4 regions of the Cytobacillus sp. Bac17 genome follow, and region 4 is predicted to be linked to each of the others. Evidence: riboswitches for the same ligand, from Rfam matches in the RefSeq annotation. Region 4 holds a riboswitch; each other region holds the start of a gene.
What was found. A riboswitch is a leader RNA that binds a small molecule or an ion and turns the genes downstream of it on or off. The one in region 4 is predicted to bind S-adenosylmethionine.
Positions count from the first base shown of each region.

Region 1: it holds a riboswitch for S-adenosylmethionine, as region 4 does, so the genes downstream of both, metK (methionine adenosyltransferase) here and NR125_RS18295 (methionine biosynthesis PLP-dependent protein) in region 4, are expected to answer to the same signal.
Region 2: it holds a riboswitch for S-adenosylmethionine, as region 4 does, so the genes downstream of both, NR125_RS21970 (homoserine dehydrogenase) here and NR125_RS18295 (methionine biosynthesis PLP-dependent protein) in region 4, are expected to answer to the same signal.
Region 3: it holds a riboswitch for S-adenosylmethionine, as region 4 does, so the genes downstream of both, NR125_RS08955 (methionine ABC transporter ATP-binding protein) here and NR125_RS18295 (methionine biosynthesis PLP-dependent protein) in region 4, are expected to answer to the same signal.

Region 1 is NZ_JALJRC010000044.1:27,326-33,129, reverse strand. It holds gene asnB (asparagine synthase (glutamine-hydrolyzing)) at 1-1,840, opposite strand, end outside; gene metK (methionine adenosyltransferase) at 2,189-3,382, opposite strand; SAM riboswitch class I at 3,708-3,824, opposite strand; gene NR125_RS26855 (thiol-disulfide oxidoreductase DCC family protein) at 3,930-4,304, opposite strand; gene pckA (phosphoenolpyruvate carboxykinase (ATP)) at 4,524-5,804, shown strand, end outside.
Region 2 is NZ_JALJRC010000024.1:19,511-25,314, reverse strand. It holds gene NR125_RS21980 (cation:proton antiporter) at 1-1,073, opposite strand, end outside; gene NR125_RS21975 (hypothetical protein) at 1,406-1,600, shown strand; gene NR125_RS21970 (homoserine dehydrogenase) at 2,005-3,219, opposite strand; SAM riboswitch class I at 3,332-3,433, opposite strand; gene NR125_RS21965 (NUDIX hydrolase) at 3,509-4,147, opposite strand; gene NR125_RS21960 (general stress protein) at 4,350-4,964, shown strand; gene yhbH (sporulation protein YhbH) at 5,023-5,804, opposite strand, start outside.
Region 3 is NZ_JALJRC010000004.1:197,908-203,711, forward strand. It holds gene NR125_RS08940 (M20 family metallopeptidase) at 1-235, opposite strand, end outside; gene NR125_RS08945 (MetQ/NlpA family ABC transporter substrate-binding protein) at 263-1,090, opposite strand; gene NR125_RS08950 (methionine ABC transporter permease) at 1,109-1,759, opposite strand; gene NR125_RS08955 (methionine ABC transporter ATP-binding protein) at 1,749-2,780, opposite strand; SAM riboswitch class I at 2,890-2,990, opposite strand; SAM riboswitch class I at 3,093-3,192, opposite strand; gene NR125_RS08960 (DMT family transporter) at 3,267-4,181, opposite strand; gene pdxR (MocR-like pyridoxine biosynthesis transcription factor PdxR) at 4,313-5,737, shown strand.
Region 4 is NZ_JALJRC010000017.1:19,413-25,216, forward strand. It holds gene sucA (2-oxoglutarate dehydrogenase E1 component) at 1-773, opposite strand, end outside; gene NR125_RS18285 (hypothetical protein) at 1,390-1,629, opposite strand; gene NR125_RS18290 (H-type small acid-soluble spore protein) at 1,794-1,973, shown strand; SAM riboswitch class I at 2,175-2,289, shown strand; gene NR125_RS18295 (methionine biosynthesis PLP-dependent protein) at 2,366-3,478, shown strand; gene metC (cystathionine beta-lyase) at 3,475-4,659, shown strand; gene NR125_RS18305 (bifunctional homocysteine S-methyltransferase/methylenetetrahydrofolate reductase) at 4,664-5,804, shown strand, end outside.

The DNA of each region.
Region 1 (5,804 bases), on a different contig from region 4:
CCACATATACCTGATGCCAAACCATGAACATAAGAACTGTCCAGATTTTGCGGCTATTGTCCGCTTTATCCTGACAATGGTCTTCTAGCAGCTGCAGTACGTAATCTTTATTAATTAGATGATCTGTGCTGCTTTCACGAATGATATTTTTCGCCCATTCATTCATCTCGTCTTTCAGCCAGTGGCGGATTGGCACAGGGAATCCAAGCTTCTTGCGGTTCAGCACATGGTCTGGAACGACTCCTTCAGCAGCTTTGCGAAGAATATACTTCGTAGTTCCATTGGCCGTTTTCAGGCTGGTCGGAATTTTGGAAGCCACTTCAAACACTTCTTTATCAAGGAACGGAACACGAAGCTCGAGAGAATGAGCCATCGTCATTTTGTCCGCTTTCAATAGAATGTCTCCGCGCATCCACGTATGAATATCGATATACTGCATGCGGTCAACCGGATCATAGCCCCGGCTTTCTTCATATAGCGGTTTAGTGATATCCGTATAATTTAAGCTGTCTTTATATACATGAAGCAGGCTGCGCTTCTCTTGCTCTGTAAACATTTTTGCATTTCCAATGTAGCGCTCTTCCATTGGTGTTACACCGCGTTCGATAAAGCTTTTCCCCTTCATTCCCTCTGGCATCATGTTTGCAATCATGCGTAGAAGCTTTTTGCCGATGGCAGGAATTTTATTGAAGACTTCCAGGGATTGTGGTTCACGGTAAATATTATAGCCGCCAAATAGCTCATCAGCGCCCTCACCTGAAAGTACAACCGTTACATGCTTGCGTGCTTCTCTTGCTACAAAATAAAGGGGCACACAAGCCGGGTCAGCAAGCGGATCGTCCATATGCCACATGATTCTCGGAATCTCATTCATGTATTCCTCAGGAGTTATGATGTAGCTGATGTTTTCGACACCCAGCTTTTCCGCTGTTTCTTTCGCTACATCCACCTCGCTGAAGCCATTGCGTTCAAACCCGACGGAGAATGTTTTAATAGCAGGATGGAATTCTTTCGCAATGGAAGCAATGATGGAAGAATCGATTCCGCCTGAAAGAAATGAACCTACCGGAACATCGGCGCGCATATGCATTTTGACTGAGTCGAACAAAACATCTCTAATTTCTTTCGTGAAATCAGCTTCTGACTTCTGCACTGGAAGGAAAGCAGCTTTCCAATATCGCTTAATATCCATTTGAGCACCAATTTTTTTAGTAAAATAATGGCCAGGCTCAAGCTTATGGATTCCCTCTGACATCGTGTTTGGCTCAGGCACAAACTGATAGGTCAGATAATGCTGGAGGGAGTCATAGTTTAATACATCATTTTGAAGAGCCAAAAGAATGCTCTTCTTCTCTGATCCAAAGAACGTGCGGTCTCCCTTATCGTAATAAAAGAAAGGCTTAATCCCAAATGGATCTCTGGCTCCATATAGAGACTGTTCCTGTTTATCCCAAATGACAAACGCAAACATACCGCGCAATTTTTCAACAGCCTTTTCTTTCATATGGCTGTAAAGGGCAATTATGACTTCTGTATCGGAGCTTGTTTCAAAGCTTAATCCAGCTTTGAGAAGTTCTTCACGAAGTTCCACATAGTTATAGATTTCACCATTAAAGATAATCCAATAACGCTCATTCTCGTATGTCAGCGGCTGGTGTCCGCTTTCGATATCGATAATGCTCAGCCGGCGGAAGCCGAATTGAATATGGTCATCAAAATAGTATCCTGAATCATCGGGACCCCGATGGGTAATGATATCATTCATATTTTGGAACTGTTCTTTATCTGCGTCACGGTAATTTTGTGCTTTTTCATGTACACAACCAATAAAACCACACATTATGTACGTCACCTACTCCATTCTTTTCTCAATATTTAGATACAGCCTTAACGGCTCCTTTTTCTTAGAAAACATACCCTATAATACTACCACTAATCATTTATAATTAGCACGTGGAATATAAAAAAAATATGCACGGAAAATTAAGCCATTATCCGAAGTTTATACGATAACATATAATTATAAACGACTAAAGAGCATAAAGACCGAAAAGTGAATAAACACCCTTTATGTATAATGACGCAAAAAAGAAAGCGGGAGTTACATTGATTAATGCAACTCCCGCTTTTTATATTTTTGTCTCCCCCTTAAAGTATCGGGGATGGCCAAAGAGCTTCCGCTTTTCTATTAAGCTTCAGAGCGAAGGATTTCAGCTTTGTCCGTACGCTCCCAAGGAAGATCAACATCTGTACGTCCGAAGTGTCCGTAAGCAGCTGTCTGCTTGTAAATTGGGCGGCGAAGGCCAAGCATGTTAATAATTCCTGCAGGGCGAAGATCAAAGTGCTTTCTAATTAGATCAACTAGTACATCTTCATCGACTTTGCCTGTTCCGAATGTATCAACAGAAATCGACACTGGCTGTGCTACACCAATCGCATAAGCAAGCTGAACTTCCACTTTCTCAGCTAAACCTGCTGCCACAAGGTTCTTCGCTACATAACGAGCAGCATAAGCAGCAGAGCGGTCAACCTTTGTAGGATCCTTACCGGAGAACGCGCCTCCGCCATGACGGGCATATCCGCCGTAAGTATCAACAATGATTTTGCGTCCAGTCAGGCCTGCATCCCCTTGAGGTCCGCCGATTACAAAACGTCCTGTTGGGTTGATGAAATACTTTGTATTCTCATCGATTAGTTCTTTGGGAACAACCGGGTTAATAACATGCTCCTTAAGATTGCGCTGGATTTGCTCCAGGCTGATCTCAGGGTGATGCTGGGTAGAAATAACGATTGTGTCAATGCGGACTGGCTTGTCATTTTCATCATACTCAACCGTTACCTGAGTTTTTCCGTCCGGACGAAGGTAAGGAAGAATTTCTTCTTTACGAACTTCAGTCAGACGGCGGGAAAGTTTATGTGCTAAAGAAATCGGAAGAGGCATTAGCTCTTTCGTTTCGTTGCATGCAAAACCGAACATTAAACCCTGGTCCCCTGCACCGATTGCTTCGATTTCCTGATCACTCATTTGTCCTTCCCTTGCTTCAAGAGCCTGGTCAACACCCATTGCAATATCTGCTGACTGCTCATCAATGGAAGTTAAAACTGCACATGTTTCGGAATCGAAACCATATTTAGCACGGGTATAACCGATTTCTTTTACCGTTTCACGAACGATTTTTGGAATATCTACGTATGTAGATGTTGTGATTTCACCTGCAACTAATACAAGTCCAGTTGTTACAGAAGTCTCTGCAGCAACACGGGCATTCGCATCTTTAGCTAAAATCGCATCTAAGATTGCATCAGAAATTTGGTCACAGATTTTATCCGGATGACCTTCAGTAACTGATTCAGAAGTAAACAAACGACGCTTTGTTGACATCTGGCTTCCTCCTTATAAATAGAAAATTGAGCGAGAATTAAGAAATGGGGAAGCGGAAAAGAACTTTTCCCTGTCATTTCATGGATCTCTGTTTGATACGGAACTCATTCCCTTAGTAGTATGAAATAAACATGGAGTTTTTATTAGAAAAATAGGCATCGCTGGCTAGAAAGCCAGGCATCCATCTTTTCTTATGCCTCTCTGCAAGCTGCTAAAAACTCACATAAATAGTACATTCCAAAAGCCGTTCATCCCATTGCCTGTGCAAAATAAAAAACCTTCTCAATAGTGAAAAGGTTGAAAGCAAATCGATTCGCGCCTTTCACTCTTATCGTTCAAGGAATTACGTCCTTGCGTCAGGTTAGCACCTTTGCTGATAAATGCCTTTTAGCAGGTTGCTGGGTTTCATAGGGCCTGTCCCTCCACCAGCTCGGGATAAGAGAGTATCCGTTCAAGGTTGAATCATACCGTATTTTATCGAATCATGTCAACAAGTTTTCATTATTTTTAACAGTAAAATTTCAGCATTGAAAATTATGCTCCATGCTTACAGCGAACAGCTTCCATCATCACATTTTTTCTTTAGAAATTTATGCCTGTTTTTAGCAATCCATTTGTAGATCGGATCGCCCAGTATTGGCGTCAATGGGAGATATAAAAGGAGGCTGATTAAAAAGGAGGCAGGAAAGAGGAACAGCAGTCTCCTTACTGCAGAATAACCCTTTTTCACACCGCCCGATGGAGTAATAATATGAAGCTCTCTGCGCAGGTCATGCTTGGAAAACGAGAGAGAATCCGGGATTTTTTCATACTCCTGCAGAGAAATCCATACCACTTTATTCAGCCAATCAAGTTTTTTAAATATCTTCTTTGTTTCCTTGCATAAAGAACAAGTTTCATCATAGAGGGCAATTGTCTTCATTTTAGATCAGTCCCATGTTAAAATTAACACTTTCTTCTATATTAACATATATCAGTTATAAGGTGATTAAAGTGGAATTGCATGTCCAATTATGACATTTTTATAACATGAATAAAAAAGTTTCGTAATAGTATAGACTAATCGTTTTAATGTGTTATACTAATTTCGAGATGTAATCACTTTCATAAAAAAATCGGAAAAAAGGAAGGTATTCATCAGATGAACTCTGTAAGCATATCAAACGAATTGAGCGAATTATTAAATGGCAGCAACATTCAAGTGCAATTATCCGTTCCTCAGCTTGTGGAAAAAGTTTTAAACCGCAATGAAGGGTCCCTTACCTCTACTGGCGCCGTACGCGCTACTACAGGAAAGTATACAGGACGTTCTCCTAAAGATAAATACATTGTTGAAGAAGCATCAAATAAAGATAAAATGGATTGGGGCAGCGTAAACCAGCCTATCTCTGAAGAAGCATTCTCTAATCTTTATAATAAAGTAATCAACTACTTAAAAGAAAAAGAAGAAGTATTTGTTTTCAAAGGCTTCGCAGGCGCAGATAAAAAGCACCGCATGCCAATCCAGGTAATTAATGAATATGCCTGGCACAATCTTTTCGCACATCAGTTATTCATTCGTCCGGCAGAAGACGAGCTATTGGATCATCAAGCAGAGTTCACAGTCATTTCTGCTCCTAATTTCAAAGCAGACCCTGCAGTTGACGGCACAAAGTCCGAAACATTTATCATCATTTCATTCGAGCGCCGTACTGTTTTAATCGGTGGTACTGAATATGCAGGCGAAATGAAAAAGTCCATTTTCTCTGTTATGAACTATATGCTTCCAGAAAACGGGATCCTTCCTATGCACTGTTCCGCGAACGTTGGTCGTGAAGGAGATGTTGCTTTATTCTTCGGCTTATCCGGAACAGGGAAAACAACCTTATCTGCAGACCCTAACCGCAAGCTGATTGGGGATGACGAGCATGGCTGGTCAGCAAATGGCGTCTTCAATATTGAAGGCGGCTGCTATGCGAAATGCATTAACTTATCCCGTGAGAAAGAACCGCAAATTTTTGATGCTATCCGATTTGGGGCTGTATTGGAAAATGTGGTAGTAAACAGCGAAACTCGGGTTGCTGATTACGATGACAGCACTTTAACTGAAAATACACGTGCGGCTTACCAGCTTCAGGCCATCGATAATATTGTTGACCCAAGCATTGCCGGACATCCTAATACAATCGTATTTTTAACAGCTGACGCATTTGGCGTATTGCCTCCAATCTCTAAACTGTCAAAAGAGCAGGCAATGTACCATTTCTTAAGCGGATATACTTCCAAGCTGGCAGGAACTGAGCGCGGCATCACTTCACCGCAGGCAACGTTCTCAACTTGCTTTGGATCACCTTTCCTTCCGCTTCCTGCAAACCGTTATGCTGAAATGCTTGGCGAGAAGATCGATGAGCATAATGCAAAAGTCTTCCTGGTAAACACAGGA
Region 2 (5,804 bases), on a different contig from region 4:
GCTGCAATCAGGATATAAGCCCCTGCAAATACTTTAAGGCCTCCTGTGGCCAATCCGGCAATAATTACAGAGAATTCTCCCCTTGATGATAATGATAATCCCGCCCCTAGAGCTTCCTGTTTCGATAGGCCATACCATTGCCCTCCAAAATATCCTGCAGCAAGCTTGTGAATGATGGACCAGGTAACAATAATAACCAGAAGATCCAGAGAAGGAATTTCTTCATTAAACTCAAGCGAAAGCCCGAAATTCAAGAAGAAAAATGGGAGAAACAGATTCCTGACGGGAAGTACAACTTCCTCTGTTTTTTCTTTCACCTCCGTTCCGGCAAGTATGATGCCGGCAAGAAATGCGCCAATAACCTCTGATAGCCCTAGAAATACTGCAAATCCTCCATAAGTAATCGCAACTCCAAGAACAAGAATCAAAAAGGAATCTTCATGAGCAACTTTCTTCATCCAATGCTGGGCTTTATGAAGAACTATTCTGCTCATCCAAACCGCAGCGCCAGCAAGGAGAGATACCTTCAGAAAAATAAACAGAAAGTCTGCAGCGGAGAAACTATTTCCACCGCTCAGCCCAATCAGAACGGTCACAAGAATCGGGGCAGCGAGGTCTTCAAAAATCAGAAGAGATAGAATATATTCAGAGTCTTTATCTTCAAGGCGATTCTTTGATTCCAGCAGCTTAACAGTAATTGAAGAACTGGTTGCATATACGATTCCGCCTATCAATAAAGAGACAAACATATTTTGACCTGCTGCATAGGCAATTCCCGCAGTCACTCCCACTCCCAAAAAAACATCCAATAGCCCGGATTTCCAGACCTTCCTTCCGTTATTCCTTAATTCTCGCACAGAGAATTTTGTGCCAAGCAGAAAGAATAGCAGAATTAAGCCAATTTCACCTGCAGCTTCAATTACTTTCGCCTCTTTGTAAAATCCAAAAATACCGATGCCTGCTCCTAAAATAATATAAATAACGATATCGGGAATTCTTAAGATTTTAATCCCAATTATTGCAGTTATATAAAGGGCAATAAAAATGAGCCCAATTGCAAGAGGCATATTCATATTCCGTTATTCATCCTTTTCTGAAACCGTATTTTTACGGACTATTAATACCCTCTTTGTCTAAATTTCACTCCTGTCAATTAGATCCAAAATCGGATAGCACAAATTGTGTCATTCCCTCCAAGGATTGTTTTTTCGGCTGTATTTAATTTCGGAAATGAATACTTAATTATTTATATAAAGAAAATTCGACAGGTACCTGGCACCAATAAAATTTGTCGATAAAAAAACGAGCTATATTACTGGACTTTTTTTATTAAAGCGTTTATTTTACTATAAAAAGGCAATATTCTATGTATAAGTTCAATAAAACCGAATGGGATGGTGTTACGATGGCAGACAAAAAAAATGTTAAAACTCCCAACAAAGATCTAAATATTGGTGCTAATGTTTCATTAAACGGCCTGGTAACAGCTGTTTTTGATAATATGGTCCATGTCCAGATTGGCGCTAAGATTGTAACGGTCCATGTAAAAGACCTTTATTCTGGATTAAATAATCCTTTGTTAAAAAACCAGCAGGCATAAAGTGAAACTTCAATCAGCGGGGGCTTTATACCCCACTGATTATAAGTTGAGGCCCACAGGACAAGGAAGGCTTCGTCTGCATGAGCATCGTACGACCAAATGCGACAGCTTTTGGGCGGAAGTATGTTACAAAGACATTGCCATAGGACAAGGAAAGCTACGGCAGCGATACATCGCACGACCGAAAGCGCAGCTTTTGGGAGGACGTGGCGTTTTTAGTCTTTGTTCTGCGGTCGGGCCTTTATGGGCAGTGGACTCCCACTTATCCTCTTTCGATTCCTCTGAGTCTTGAAGAAGGAGGCTTACTGCCCGTTAGACTGCGATAACATCCACCATCTCTAAACATACTTCAGGAGGGGCAGCTCATAAGCTTGCCCCTCCTGTTTTTTCATTATGTTTTCAGGTTATACCGTCTGTACCTGTTTATTTTCCTTTACAGCCGGAGCATAGTCTCCAAGCACCTGATAAGCCTTCAAATCTGATGTATCTAATAATGACACAGCTTCCAATGATGCCTTAAAGATGAAGACATCTTTTGACACTTTACTGATTATTTCACATCCCTCAGGCAATCCTGCATTAGCATCACCCCAAATAATCCAAACTGGCTCGTCAAGAACAGTCCATTCCGACTTGCCTTCCTCAAAGACTGAAGGAATATCTGTTCTGCCTACATGAATCAAATCTTCAATAATTGCGCTGGCTGTCGGAAACATGCCGGCTCCAGGACCCTGCAGGCTGATATTCCCGACTATATCCGCATCAATTGAAACTGCATTTTGCACTCCTTCTACTCTGTACAAGGGATGTGCCTCCGCTGTCAGGACCGGTTTTACAGTACAGCGGATAGCATCTTTTTCCCTCTCAATCGATGCTACATGTTTAAATTTCAGTCCCAGGGAGTCAGCCATACGGATTTGTTCAATTGTAATGTCAGTAATGCCTTCTCTAACAGATGTTTCCTGCGCCGGTGCTTTCCCGAACACCAGCTCACTCAGAACAACCGCTTTGAAAAAAGCGTCATATCCCTCGATATCGTTTTTGGGATCGGCTTCTGCATATCCTTTTTCCTGAGCTATTTTCAGTGCTTCTTCAAATGATAAGTTCTCTTCGCGCATACTTGTCAAAATGAAATTGGACGTGCCATTTAATATACCTTCGATCCGTTCAATCTTGTTCGCATTCAGCAGCTGCTTGATAGTCTGAATTATTGGGATTCCGCCTCCGACTGTTGCTTCAAATCCTAATGATACATTATGTTCTTTTGCGAGCCTCGCAAGCTCACTTCCATGGAATGCAAACATCTCCTTATTTGCAGTAATGACATGGCATCCTCTCAATATTGCCTGGCGCAAATACGTATAGCCTGGCTCCCTGCCAACAATGGCATCAATTACGACATCAAGCTTGGGAAGCTCAATAATTTCTTGAAAATCATCAGTTAAAAGCACGTCATCATCAGGCACAGAATGCTTACTCACATTTTTGACAAGGATGGCGGAGACCTTCACTTCTTTCCCGAATATCGCCTGAAGCCTTCCCTGATGTTTGCTGATCGTTTCATACACTCCTTTTCCAACTGTTCCAAACCCCAATAGCCCAATCGTTAACGCTGACATTTCTCATTCCCCCTGGTTAATATTTAAAGAGCAGATACCTATAAAAACAAAAAACCCCTTCCGTCTATTACAGACAAGAAGGGGTTTGAATTTACATTCCGTTCATTCCGCCTTCTTATCTTCGGAAAATGTATTCCTCTGAATTTGGCACCGTGCATAAATGCTGGTTGCCGAGGCTTCATAGGGTCAGTCCCTCCGCCTCTCTTGATAAGAAGTTTCTAAGTATTCAATTTATATGAATCATAAACATTTATAAGGACTTCGTCAACCTTTTTTGAAATTTTTTTCTTCAACCGCTTTCATTTTCCTCGAAATCTTCAATAATGATTTCAAGAAAATGCTTAAGAATTCTGGCAGTGAGCCCCCAAATAACCTTATCCTCAAAAAAGTAAAATACTTCTTCTACTTTCCTTGTCTGCCAATTGTAATTTTCACCTCCGGCAATCAAGTCAAAAGGAAAATTTTCTTCGGGCTCTACTTTAAAATTCACGTGATACGTTTCCGGCTTTACTCTTTTTAGAAAGGAAAGAGGCACGGTAAAAACTTCTTCTACTTCGTCAGGGTTTGGCACGATCTGGTCAGGATTATGGATAATGCCTGCATAAGGGTAAATAATTTGTCCGAAGGAAATCATGTAATCCAGCGGGGACACATCTGTGATGCTGTCTTCGCTTACGCCGAGTTCCTCTGAGGTCTCACGGATGGCCGTATGCTCCTCATCCCTGTCTTCCGGATCTATTCTTCCGCCGGGGAAACAGACCTCCCCAGGCTGCCTTCTCATTGTAAGTGAACGCACCTCAAAAAGGACATGTGTTTCCTTATTTATCTCTACAAGCGGAAGCAAAATAGCGAATTTCGAAAATCGCTCACTCCCTAAAATGACTGGGGTCCTGTTACTTAACCTTTTAGCCAGTTTTTCAATCTCCATATACCCCACCTCCAGCAGCAATTCCAATTTATTGGCTACATCTTTATCATACTGTATTTACTGTGTTTTATTAATTCATACGGCTTGTACCATGTAATGATACAGGACAGTCTAACTGTCCGCCCTTCAAAAGAAAAAGAAAGTTTCTCCTCCTGCAAATCAGGGGAAATAGAAAATATAATATGACATGAGGAGTGAAAATATGAAGAAAAATATATTAATAGGCGGGTATGCTACACAGGAAGAGCTACGAGAAGCTATTGAAGGGGCAGAGTCAAACGGGTATCAGAAAGACAACCTGGTGATTGTTTCAAAAGATGGAGCGAATCTTGAAAGCTTTGCAGACAATCATGGAGTGAACTTGCGAATAGTCGGATCCCAGGAGCTCGGCAATCAGCGCTTTCTTGATTCAGTGAAAGCCCTTTTTATGGGAGAAGATCCAGCCACAAGTTCAGGAATGGATCCTGATAAAAAAGATGGTATACGGTTTGATGAACATGACTTGGATAAATACGCAAGCATGGTGTTTGATGGAAAATATGTCTTAATCGCGGATTACTACGGAAACTATCCCACTACCCAGAAAGGCAATCAGAGGGTCAGTGCTGAAAACTCAGAAGGGTACCTCGAAAGCGCTTCAGCACGGGAAGTTGACCATGAAACAGATATCAAAACACTGGCAGATAAATCCGGTAGCTCATGTGCTGCCGATAATCAGGAATTCACTCGTGTTCATGTTTCACCAAAGTCTGAAGTTGTGAAAACCAGTGCTGAATTAAACTGGGATAATCGGCTTACAAAGGAAAGGGACAAATAGCAAAGGGCCCCCCGTGTGGGGTCTTTTTTCCCGAATAAAAAAGAGAGGTTCCCCTCTCTTAAGCATACTTCTTCTTATCTTCCTCCTGTTTGAAGAAACTCTTCATCGCATGGAATACATCTGCTTTTTGCTTAAGGATATAATAGCGGAAATCCTCATTTTTAATATTTTTATAGGCTGACATCAAGGTCGAGTGGCGGTTATACTGGTTGACCTCACCGTACCCGAACATATTGGACACCTTCATAAGATCTTCCACCAGCTTAACACAGCGGGCATTGTCAGAGGTCAGGTTATCACCGTCTGAGAAGTGGAAAGGGTAAATGTTATATTTGCGCGGGTCGTATTTGACATCAATCAGTTCAAGCGCTTTACGGTAGGCAGATGAACAAATGGTTCCCCCGCTTTCTCCTTTTGAGAAGAAGTCCTCTTCTGAGACCACCTTTGCTTCAGTATGATGGGCAATAAATTCTATCTCGACTGTCTCATATTTGGTCCTCAGGAACCGGGTCATCCAGAAGAAAAAGCTTCTGGCCATATACTTTTCCCAAATCCCCATCGATCCGCTCGTATCCATCATTGCAAGCACGACAGCCTTTGAATCAGGCTTTACAATTTCATTCCAGGTCTTGAACTTCAAATCTTCCTTATAAATTGGGTGGAAAGCTGCCTTTCCATTCATTGCATTCCGCTTGAATGCCGACATCATGGTCCGTTTCTTATCAATATTGCCCATTAATCCAGTCTTTCTGATATCATTAAATTCAATGTCCTCTACCAGATTTTCATCCTGCTCTTTTCTTTTTAAATTAGGCAATTCCAATTGTTTAAATAAAGCTT
Region 3 (5,804 bases), on a different contig from region 4:
CGGATTTTTTCCGGGCAAGGAAAGCTGTTTCATGCCCGGCCACTGCCCGCTCAACTTCAAAACCTTCCTTCTCAAGGATGCCTGAAAGCAAGCCAGAGGCAAAAAACTCCTCATTTCCTATTTCCGGGGTCGCATGGATCTGGTGGCTTGCGGAAAGATAAAGTTCTTTATTTCCCTCAACATTTTTCTTGATTGCTTCTTTCAGTTCAGATAGTGCTTTTACAGGTGCCGCCATCATTGTTCCTCCTTTATAAATAATTTTTTACCAGCCAATATCACTTAAAGGAATAAAAGTCGGGATCATGCTTCCGTCATATTCCTTCGTAATGAAATCAGCTACATCATCTTCCTGGTAAAGTTCAGCAATTCTCTTAAGCGTTTTGTTATCCTTGTCTTCTGTTCGGACAGCAATGATATTTACGTATGGAGTAGCAGTTTCACTTTCAATAAAAATTGAATCCTTAGTTGGGTTAAAGCCTGCATCTACGGCAATTCCGTTATTGATTACAGAAGCAGAGACATCCGGAAGTGCACGCGGTGTCTGCGCTGATACCATTTCTACAAATTCAAGGTTCTTCGGATTTTCAACGATTTTATTCAAGTCCAGGTTTCCGTCATAGTCCTCGGATAATTTAATCAGGCCGGCTTCCTCCAGTAAAAGAAGGGCTCTTCCGCCATTTGAAGCATCATTTGGAATGGCAATTTTGCCGCCTTCCGGAATGTCTTCTGCCGATTTTACTTTTTCAGAATAAAGCCCCATTGGTGCTAAAACAGTTGTCGCTATTGGGGTAAGATCCATATTATGCTCTTTAATAAAAGTGTCAAAATAAGCGACTGTTTGGAATGCATTCACATCAAGATCGCCTTCTGCAAGGGCAACATTGGGCTGCACATAGTCAGAGAATGTCACAACTTCAATTTCAATGCCTTCCTTTTCAGCCTTTTCTGCAATAAAGTCCCAGATGCGTGTATCAGAACCGCTTACACCTAATTTAATCTTCTTTGTTTCTTCTCCTCCAGTTGTGCTTGAGCATGCTGCAGTGAACACACCCAATGCTAAAATAATGAATGTTAAGAATAGTTTTTTCATGATGTATTTCCTCCTTATTTATCTTCTTCTGATTTTTTTGGATAAGATATTTCCGAATGACTGCAGGCCCTGAACCATGACAACTAAGATCGCAACGGTAATCAGCATGACTGTTGTATCGAATCGCTGGTAGCCGTAGGTAATGGCGAGGTCACCAAGCCCGCCGCCTCCGACTGCCCCAGCCATGGCTGATGCTCCGACCAATCCGATTGTTGCAATTGTAAAGCCTAATACCAGCGAACTAAGTGCTTCCGGAATCAGGAATTTTAATATTATCTGGCCTGGTGTTGCTCCCATTGCTTCTGCAGCTTCTATGACTCCCGGATCTACCTCAAGCAATGAGTTTTCTATTAATCTTGCAATATATGGCCCGGCATAAAAGACTAGCGGCACTACGGCTGCAGCCGTACCTATTGATGTTCCGACAATCAGCCTGGTAATGGGGATAATGGCCACCATTAAAATGATGAAGGGAACTGATCTGAAAATATTAATAATGCTGTTTATGATATTAAAAACAACGAGGTTTTCCAGCAGATGCCCTTTCCTTGTTACGACAAGCAATATACCAAGCGGCAGTCCGATAACAGCTGAAAACAGCAATGAGAATGCCACCATTTGAATCGTTTCGATTAAGGCTTCGATGATTTTTTCCTGATTAACTAGCACGTGTTGTCACTTCCTTTATTGAAACTTTTTCCTGGCTGATGTACTGAATAGCACGTCTGATTTCACTGTCCGGACCCTGGAATTCGACAATCAGGTTGCCAAACGGTGTTCCCTGAAGTTCAGTAATATTTCCAAACAGGACGTTGAAGTCGATATTAAACTTTTTGGCAACCTGCGAGAGGAGCGGCTGCCCGGCAGAATTTCCAACAAAGTTGATTCTAAATACCTTTTGAAGCCCTTGCTGTTTTTCAATCACTTCTTTAATGGAGTCAGGTATTTGATCATTCATGACAGTGCTGACAAAGTTTTTCGCTGTTTGCGTCTTTGGTGATGAAAAGACATTGAAGACGGTTCCTTCTTCGATAATTTTTCCTGCCTCTATTACAGCGACACGATCACAGATCTCTCTGATTACAGACATTTCATGGGTAATGATCAGTATAGTAATGTTGTATTCTTTATTTATTTTTTTCAGCAGCTGCAGGATAGAGCTGGTTGTCTGCGGATCCAGCGCTGAAGTTGCTTCATCACATAATAGAATGGAAGGCTGGGTCGCCAGCGCCCTGGCAATTCCGATCCGCTGCTTTTGCCCGCCTGACAGCTGATCGGGATAGCTGTTTGCCTTGTCTGCAAGCCCCACGAATTCTAATAGTTCATGGACACGCTTTTTGATGTCATCTTTAGGGATCTTACCCAGTGTGAGCGGCATCGCCACATTGGCAAACACTGTTTTCGAATTTAAAAGGTTAAAATGCTGAAAGACCATCCCGATGTTTCTTTTCACTTCGCGAATTTCTCTTACAGATAAAGCCGTCAGATCATGTCCACTGACAATGACCTTTCCTGAAGTCGGCTTCTCCAGCCAATTGACACAGCGGATCAAAGAGCTCTTTCCCGCACCGCTGAAGCCGATCACACCGAAAATCTCACCTTTGTTAATCTTTAAGTCTATTCCATTTAAAGCAGCTACCTGCTGTCCTCCGCTTTCATAGATTTTCTTTAAATTCTGAAACTCTATCATTCAGCATCTCTCCTTTTCTAAATGTTATATATAATTAATCCTATGGGAAAACTAAGAATTATATCCTGAAATTTACCCCTTCTAACAGAAGAGGTTTTTTGAAGTCCCCTCCTTATCTTTCAGGCTATCGCCTGCTGGATTTGGCACAGTGCAGTCTGCCTGCTGCCGAAGCTTCATTGGGCCAGGTCCCTCTGCTTCTCTCGATAAGAATTATTCATATGTTTATGAATAGAATCTTGATGCATTTTTTTCGGATAAAAACAAAAACCCTCTTCTAAAGAAAGAAGAGGGCGGCATTTATCAATGGTCCTCTTCTTATCTTTCAAGCTACGCTTGCTGGATTTGGCACGGTACACTTTTGTCCGCTGCCGAGGTGTCATAGGGCCAGTCCCTCAACCTCTCTGGATAAGAAGATTTTTATTATTCGGTTGTTTAATATGCTTATTACTTTACCACCATAAAGAAAAGGATGTCAATCATTATTTTTCAAATATTTTCACTTGGGCCATTTTTAAAAATTTCCGTTACTTTAACAGAGCTGTCTTTACGGTGAATAATCATCACACCTGCCAGAGCGATTATACCACCCGCAACGGATAACATAGTCGGCACCTCTCCCAGCCAAACCCAAGCAATGACAAATGCTATTGCTGGTGTCAGATAAAGAGAGCTTGTCGCTTCAGAAGTCCCTCCTATGGACGCAAGAAAAGCTAGGGCAATATATGGAATTACCGTTGGAAAAATCCCCAAATAGATGACACTTAAAGTGGATTCGGCCGATGCATGAAAGATCTCATTACCAAGCCCAGGAAGATAAATCAGCATAAAACCAGTCCCTGCCCATACCGTATAGGATGTAAATGACAAAAATCCGTATTTATTAAAATATTTAGTCTGAAACACGAAATAGATGCTTTCTGAAATGGAAGCAAGCAGGACAAATAAAATACCGGTTTGGATTTCAAACCCTCCTCCTGCACCAAGCGAAATAAGTGCGGCACCAGCAAAACTGACTGCGGAACCAGTCCACCTGACCCTTCCAAACCTTTCCCTTAAAAATAAAGCAGCCAACGCAGCCGAAAAGATCGGAGTCATTGATACAATCAAGCTTGCCGGCCCTGCGCTTACTGTTTTTTCCCCAATGTTGAGAGCTGTATGATAAACCGTAAAACCAAGGAATCCAAGTATAAAAATAGCAGGAAGATCTTTTATATCCGGAAGACGCATCCTTGTCAGCAGTGCTAAGACACCAAGTGCAGCCGAACCAACTAAAAGTCTAAAAAGGGCAAGGTGCTCAGGGGAGTACGATTCAAGCCCAGCCCGAATTCCCGGGAATGCGGATGCCCAAAGAATGATGATAGAACTATGCGCCCCGATAATCATAAATTTCTTATTTGCCAACTTCATCCCCCTTATCAACATTTCCAGCCATTATCTGTGCTGCTTTTCAGGATAATCAATAACTGATACAATGTCCTCAACCAATTAGGAAAGAATTTTGCCAGCCAATTTTCATAAAGGCGGTTATATGGATGGATACAGCACAATTGCCAAAATATCAGCAAGTTATTGAGACTATTAAAGGAAAGATTTCCAAAGGGGAATGGCCAATCGGAAGTAGAATTCCAAGCCAGCGGAAACTGGCTGAGGAGTTTGGAGTAAACCGAAGCACAATTATCACTGCTCTGGAAGAACTTGCTGCAGATGGACTAATAGAAGGGAAAACGGGGGTTGGCACAAAGGTTATTAATAATACTTGGACCTTGCTCGCTTCAAGGCAGTCTGCCAACTGGAGTGAATATATCGATACAGGGATACACAGAGCCAGCGAAAAAATCGTTCAAGAAATTAATGATTTAGAAATGGATCCCGCTTTTATACAGCTCAGCAAAGGAGAGCTTTCCCCTGAGATTTCCCCTGTGCAAACGATGCAGAAAGTTCTAAAGGAAGCTGCTGATGAATTGAGTGAACTCGGTTATGAGGAACCAAAGGGGTATTTGCCATTAAGACAGGCAGTTAGTGAATATTTGGCAGCATCTGGAATAGACGCTTCTCCTTCCTCGATACTTATTGTTTCTGGAGGGCTGCAAGCCCTGCAGCTTGTTTCATTGGGCCTTGTGCAAAGAGGGGCACCCGTATTTCTGGAAAAGCCCTCTTACTTATATTCTTTACAGCTTTTCCGGTCATCAGGCATGAATTTAAAAGGATTGCCGATGGATAAAGAGGGAGTTATCACGAAAAGCATCTCTTTGAAGAAATATGAAAAAGGGAAATCCATTTTATATACGATTCCTTCCTACCATAACCCGACTGGAATTTTAATGACAGAAAAAAGACGGAGGGAACTGCTTGATGTTTGCAGAATAGAACAGCTGCCAATTGTGGAAGACGATATTTATCGTGAGCTATGGCTTGATGAAATGCCCCCTCCACCATTAAAAGCAATGGACAAAAACGGCCAGGTCCTTTATATGGGAAGCTTGTCAAAAACATTGAGTCCCGGACTTCGAATAGGCTGGGTAGCAGCACCTGAACCTGTTATCGACCGGCTTGCAGATCTTAAAATGCAGACTGACTATGGTTCAAGTTCACTTTCACAAAGGGTAGCTGAAAAATGGCTGTCCACCGGCCTCTATCAAAAGCATATGGAAAGGGTACGTGAGCAGCTGAGAATTCGTCGTAATACTGCCCTGAATACATTAGATGCTCACTTGTCCGGGATAGCAGAATGGAATTCTCCGGAAGGAGGTTTTTTTATATGGCTGAAAGTACCGTCCAGTATTCCAATTCGAAGCCTATATCGGCAGGCCATTTTAAGAAAACTGCTGATTAATCCCGGCAGCATATACAGTGACGGGCCGAATCATTTTATACGAATTTCCTATGCTTATGCCTCGCTGGGGGAACTGCAGGAAGGCATATTCATCCTTGGAGAGGAAATTAGAAAGCTCCTATGAGTTTGATACCTGACAAGGGATCCTTTTCACAGTTTGCATAGAGTGAAATTTATCCTATATGTCAATC
Region 4 (5,804 bases):
TGGGCAAGAACATTTAATCTTCCGCGGTGGGCCATGCCGATGTTAATTGTTTTGGCTCCATCAGAAACGGATTCAGAAACAATTTCATCCAGTAATGGAACCATTGTATCAAGACCCTCAATTGAGAATCTTTTCTGGCCAACGAATGTTTTATGAAGGAATTTTTCAAATTCCTCAACTTCAGTCAGTCTTCTTAAAACTTTCAGTTTTTCTGCCTTCTGCATTGACAGTTTATGGCTGTTGGCCCCTATTTTACGGCGAAGCCAGTCTTTTTCGTTTTCATCAAATATATGCTGGAATTCAAACGCAATTGGTCCCATATAAGCGCTTTTCAGGAATTCAATTGCTTCAAGTCCGTTGCGTAATGGATAGGTGGCGTCTTTAGTAATGACACCGGCAGGAATCTCTTTTAAATCATTTTCAGTTAAGCCATATTTGCTCAGTTCGAATAATGCACTTTCAGATTTATTGTTACCCAGCGGATAAATATCTGCAGCCAAGTGGCCATATGTGCGGATATTATCAGCAAGGCGAATCGCAGCAAGTGTTTTTTCAAGCTGTCCGGCATTCATTGGCTGATTTGCTGATGAAGCCATTTGCGGAGTTCCTTCACTCGCTAGAGGGGAACCATTTCTTTCAAAGTAGTCTTTCATTTCAGGATCGATAGAAGATGGATCCTCTAAGTATCTTTCATATAGTTCAATAACGTAGCCAAGGTTGGGGCCATGAAATCCTTGTTCAAAAGGTCCCTCACCATTCGATGGCTTTTTCATGGAAAATTACCTCCATAACTGTTTTTAAGTAAATAATTCAAATACATTTTTCTCCCCTGAAAATACAATACCCGTCTATATGATGCATTAACGTTTTATTTTTACGAATAATAATATTTTTCAGAGGATAAAACGTTTCCACAGTTATTCTAACACGGAAAATCTAGTTGTACAAAGATAAAAACATGAATATAGTGGAAAACTATTAAAAAATTTTTTTTAGTAATTACTTATTCTAATAAAATGTTTTGTTAAATGTTAAACAATTATAAATAAGAAATAACTGGGTGGTTTTTAGGGGTTCATTTTAGATTGTTATTATACTTAAAATGTTGCCCGCTGATTTCAGCACGGGACCTTCTTTCCGCCGGGAGGAACAGAGGTCTTCAGCTCCGCCTGCGCGGTCTCCCGCTCCCTCTCCTGCCGCAGGACATTTAAAAAGGCTTCCTTGACTAATACCGCACGACGAAAATGCGGATGAATTTTCGAGAATCATGTGCCCATAGCGATGATCAGTTCAGGTTAATAACTAAGTTCAAGCAAAAATTCAAAAACATTTTGTAAAAGCACTTTCTTATATAGAAGACAAAATAAAAAAGCCGGCAGTCGTCCGGCTTTAAAAAGTCTCAACTAAGTTAATATAGATTTGTTTCACTGCATTCGCATTTTTTCTGTTTTCTTTTAGGGAAGATTCAATTGCTTCTCTCGTTTCCACAGGAAAATCAAAATGGCCGCAAGTTGTACATTTTTCGAACATGGAACCAGAAACATTTACTTCAATGCCATCCATGGTCTGGAATACTGCTGGACCCTCGGATTCCGCAAACCGGTGGCGGCAGTGGCTATGTTCACGCATATTAGCTCCCCTCCAAGAAAAATTTCATTTACGTTCATTATAAAACAAATATTCTGAACTTTAAAGTGATCCCCTTCTAACATTTTATGCCAGGTTTTTTTCAAAAGAATAATTTGTGTATTTTTAAGACACATTAAAATTATTCAAATTCAGGAGGTTTTTCCATGAATATTGGCAGAGCAAAAGAGATTGCTGAGTCTGCTGAAATGCACAGTGTTACTTTGAATGGCATCCCGATCATCATTCAGCATGTAGATGAGCAGACTAAAACAGCACGTGTTTACACAAAAGCAGATTCTGAAAAAGAAATGGATGTGCCGGTTAACGATTTGATTGAAGAATGAATACCCCAAAAAAACTTTCCAGAATCTGATGGGAAGTTTTTTTGTTCAAAATTTTCCTCATTCCCCCTTAAATAATGGAGACTGAGGGCAAAAGGACGTAAGATACCTGGTCGGATATTTTTTATAACATAAAATATTCAAAAAAGTGTTGACGATTAGCGGTTTACTGTAGTAAAGTTTAGAGAAAATTTAATATTTGATTTCTTATCCAGAGAGGTCGAGGGTAAGGCCCGACGACGCCTCAGCAACCAGCAATCATTTTTTTGATTGAAAAGGTGCTAATTCCTGCAAGTTTCTAAAACTTGAAAGATAAGAAGAATGGCTGATCACATTAAAAAGTCTTCTTCTTATAGAAGGCTTTTTTTTATTTTTTATAAGGAGTGGTTACAAGCATGTATAATATTGACACCAGATTAGCGCAAATCGGAAACAGGAGCGAGTCAGCAACAGGTGCTGTCAACCCGCCCGTATATTTTTCCACGGCATATCGCCATGAAGGCATTGGCCAGTCAACTGGCTTTGACTATAGCAGAACAGGCAACCCTACCCGCCAGCTGCTTGAGGAGGCAATCGCCGATCTGGAAGAAGGCGACCAAGGCTATGCCTGCAGTTCTGGAATGGCCGCAATTCTTACCATTCTTTCTCTTTTTAAATCCGGAGATGAATGGATTGTATCAAAGGATTTATATGGCGGTACATATCGTCTGCTTGAACAGGGCTTCAAGAAGTGGGGACTTCAGTGCAAATATGTAAATACCAGCAATTCCGAAGATGTTGAACTATTAATCACGGAAAAGACCAAGGCAATATTTCTGGAGACTCCAACTAATCCGCTTATGGAACAGACTGACATTCAATTGATAGCAGACATTGCCCAAAAGCATAATATCCTCCTTATAGTTGATAACACGTTTTATACCCCTCTCCTTCAGCAGCCGTTAAAGCTTGGAGCTGATATTGTGATCCATAGTGCAACCAAGTATCTTGGCGGGCATAATGATGTCCTTGCCGGATTAATTGTTGCAAAAGGCAAAGAGTTATGTGAGGCACTGGCGATGAACCACAATGCCGCAGGTGCTGTCCTTAGCCCTTTTGATTCATGGCTGTTGATCAGAGGGATGAAGACACTCTCTCTCCGCATGGAACGTCATGAAGAAAATGCAAAGGAATTAGCAGAATTTTTATCGGGCCACGATGCAGTAACAGATGTCCTTTATCCCGGCAAGGGCGGCATGATATCATTCCGAATCAAGGATGAATCCTGGGTGAATCCATTTCTGCAGAGCCTCTCCCTTATCTCCTTTGCTGAAAGCCTTGGAGGAGTCGAGAGTTTCATAACTTATCCAGCAACTCAGACACATGCGGACATTCCTGAAGAAATCCGTATTGAAACCGGTGTTTGTAATAGGCTTCTGCGTTTCTCGGTTGGAATAGAAAATGCAGAAGATTTGAAGGCGGATCTTGAACATGCTTTTGCTAAGGTTGTTAAGGAGGCAGTACGATGAGTTCGAATTACACATTCCAAACGAAATTACTTCACAATAATCAAAAATTCGACCCGGAAACAGGAGCTGTCAGTGTACCGATCCAGCATGCCTCCACTTTTCATCAAAAAGATATTGATGTGTTCGGAAAATATGATTACAGCCGCAGCCTGAATCCAACAAGGGAAGCACTTGAAGAAGTCATCGCGGAGCTTGAAGAAGGTATTAGAGGGTTTGCCTTTTCTTCTGGAATGGCTGCCATTTCTACAGCATTCCTCCTCTTATCTCAGGGAGATCATGTTGTCATTACAGAAGATGTATATGGCGGAACCTATCGAATGACAACAGAAGTCCTGTCCCGCTTTGGCATTGAGCACACATTTGTTGATATGACAAATCTTGAGGAAGTAAAAGAAGCAATCCGTCCCAACACGAAAGTTTTCTATGTAGAGACTCCTTCCAACCCGCTGCTGAAAGTGACAGATATACAGGCCATCAGTTCACTTGCAAGACAGCATGGAGCCTTGACATTTGTGGATAATACCTTCCTGACCCCTGCCCTTCAAAAACCGCTTTCTTTAGGTGCAGATATAGTGCTGCACAGCGCAACCAAATTTTTATCCGGACACAGCGACGTCGTGGCTGGCCTAGCGGTTGTGAAAGATCCGGATTTAGGTGCAAGACTTGCTTTTCTCCAGAACTCCTTTGGAGCCGTTTTGGGTGTTCAGGATGCGTGGCTTGTGCTGAGAGGCATTAAAACGCTGCAGGTCAGGCTTGATCAGTCTGTGAAATCAGCTAAGAAAATTGCTGGTTTCCTTAATGATCACCCATCTGTTAAGAAGGTGCATTATCCAGGTTTTGCAGATCATCCCGGATATAAAATCCAGAAAATGCAGGCTGTGAACGCAGGTGCCGTCCTATCTTTTGAGCTTGAAGATGAGCTATCGATGAGAACATTTGTTGAAAATGCGAAAATACCTGTTTTTGCAGTAAGTCTGGGAGCTGTTGAATCCATCCTCTCCTACCCTGCAAAAATGTCACATGCAGCCATGCCAGCATCCGAACGGGAGCAGCGCGGAATAACGGACAGTCTTCTTCGTCTATCTGTTGGCCTGGAGAGCGCAGATGATATTATAGAAGATTTCAAGGCAGCTTTATCTGCTGCCGGAAAAACAAAACATTCGATTTTACAGCGGGGGTGATATTTTGAGTTTCCTAAATAAATTAAAGAATGAAATCATCATAGCAGATGGCGCGATGGGAACTCTTCTGTACTCCTATGGTACCGACAGCTGTTTTGAGGAATTAAATTTATCACAATCTGAACAGATCCAGCACATCCATGAAGCATACATAGGCGCAGGGGCTGAATTGATCCAAACAAATACGTATGCGGCGAATTATTTGAAGCTTCAGCGATATGGACTGGAAGACTCCGTTAAGGAGATTAACAGTGCTGCAGCAAGGATTGCCAAAAAAGCTGCCAAGGAACGCGCATATGTTGCTGGTACAATCGGCGGGATCAGGGGATTCAAGCCCAACATGATTACACTTGAAGAAATAAAAAGAAGCTTCAGGGAGCAGCTTTATTGCCTGCTGCTTGAGAATGTAGATGGTATTTTGCTTGAAACCTATTATGACCTGGAAGAGCTTGAGACTGTCCTTGCCATAGCCAGGAAAGAAACTGATTTGCCGATTATCGCACAGGTGTCTCTTCAGGAAGCGGGTGTTCTTCAGAACCAGACTTCTATCGCTGATGCTTTAGCAAAGCTTGAAGGAATTGGTGCGGATGTTGTGGGAATCAATTGCAGGCTTGGTCCGCATCATATGCTGAAAACTCTCGAAAGTGTGCCTTTGCCAAAGCATGCCTATCTTTCTGCTTATCCAAATGCCAGTATTCCAGCCTATACGGATGGCAAATTTCATTATGAAGGAGATGCAGAATATTTCCGGCAGTCAGCGATTGAATTCCGAAATCAGGGTGTCCGCCTGCTTGGAGGCTGCTGTGGAACAACACCTGACCATATCAAGGCGTTTTCTGACGTTTTAAAAGGACTTCCGCCAATAGAGGAAAAAGAGACAAAGGCAATCAATAAAGTCATGGTTTCTGAAAAGCCATCATCATCAAGAGAGCTCCCTCCTCTTCAAGATATTGTCAGGGAAAGGCCTTCTGTCATTGTTGAATTGGATCCTCCAAGGAAGCTTGATACTTCACGCTTTTTCGAAGGTGCAAAAGCATTGAAAGAAGCCGGAATAGATTCTATTACACTTGCTGATAACTCCCTTGCTTCCCCCCGGGTATGCAACTCTGCGCTTGGATATCTCGTCAAGCAGCAGACAGGATTGC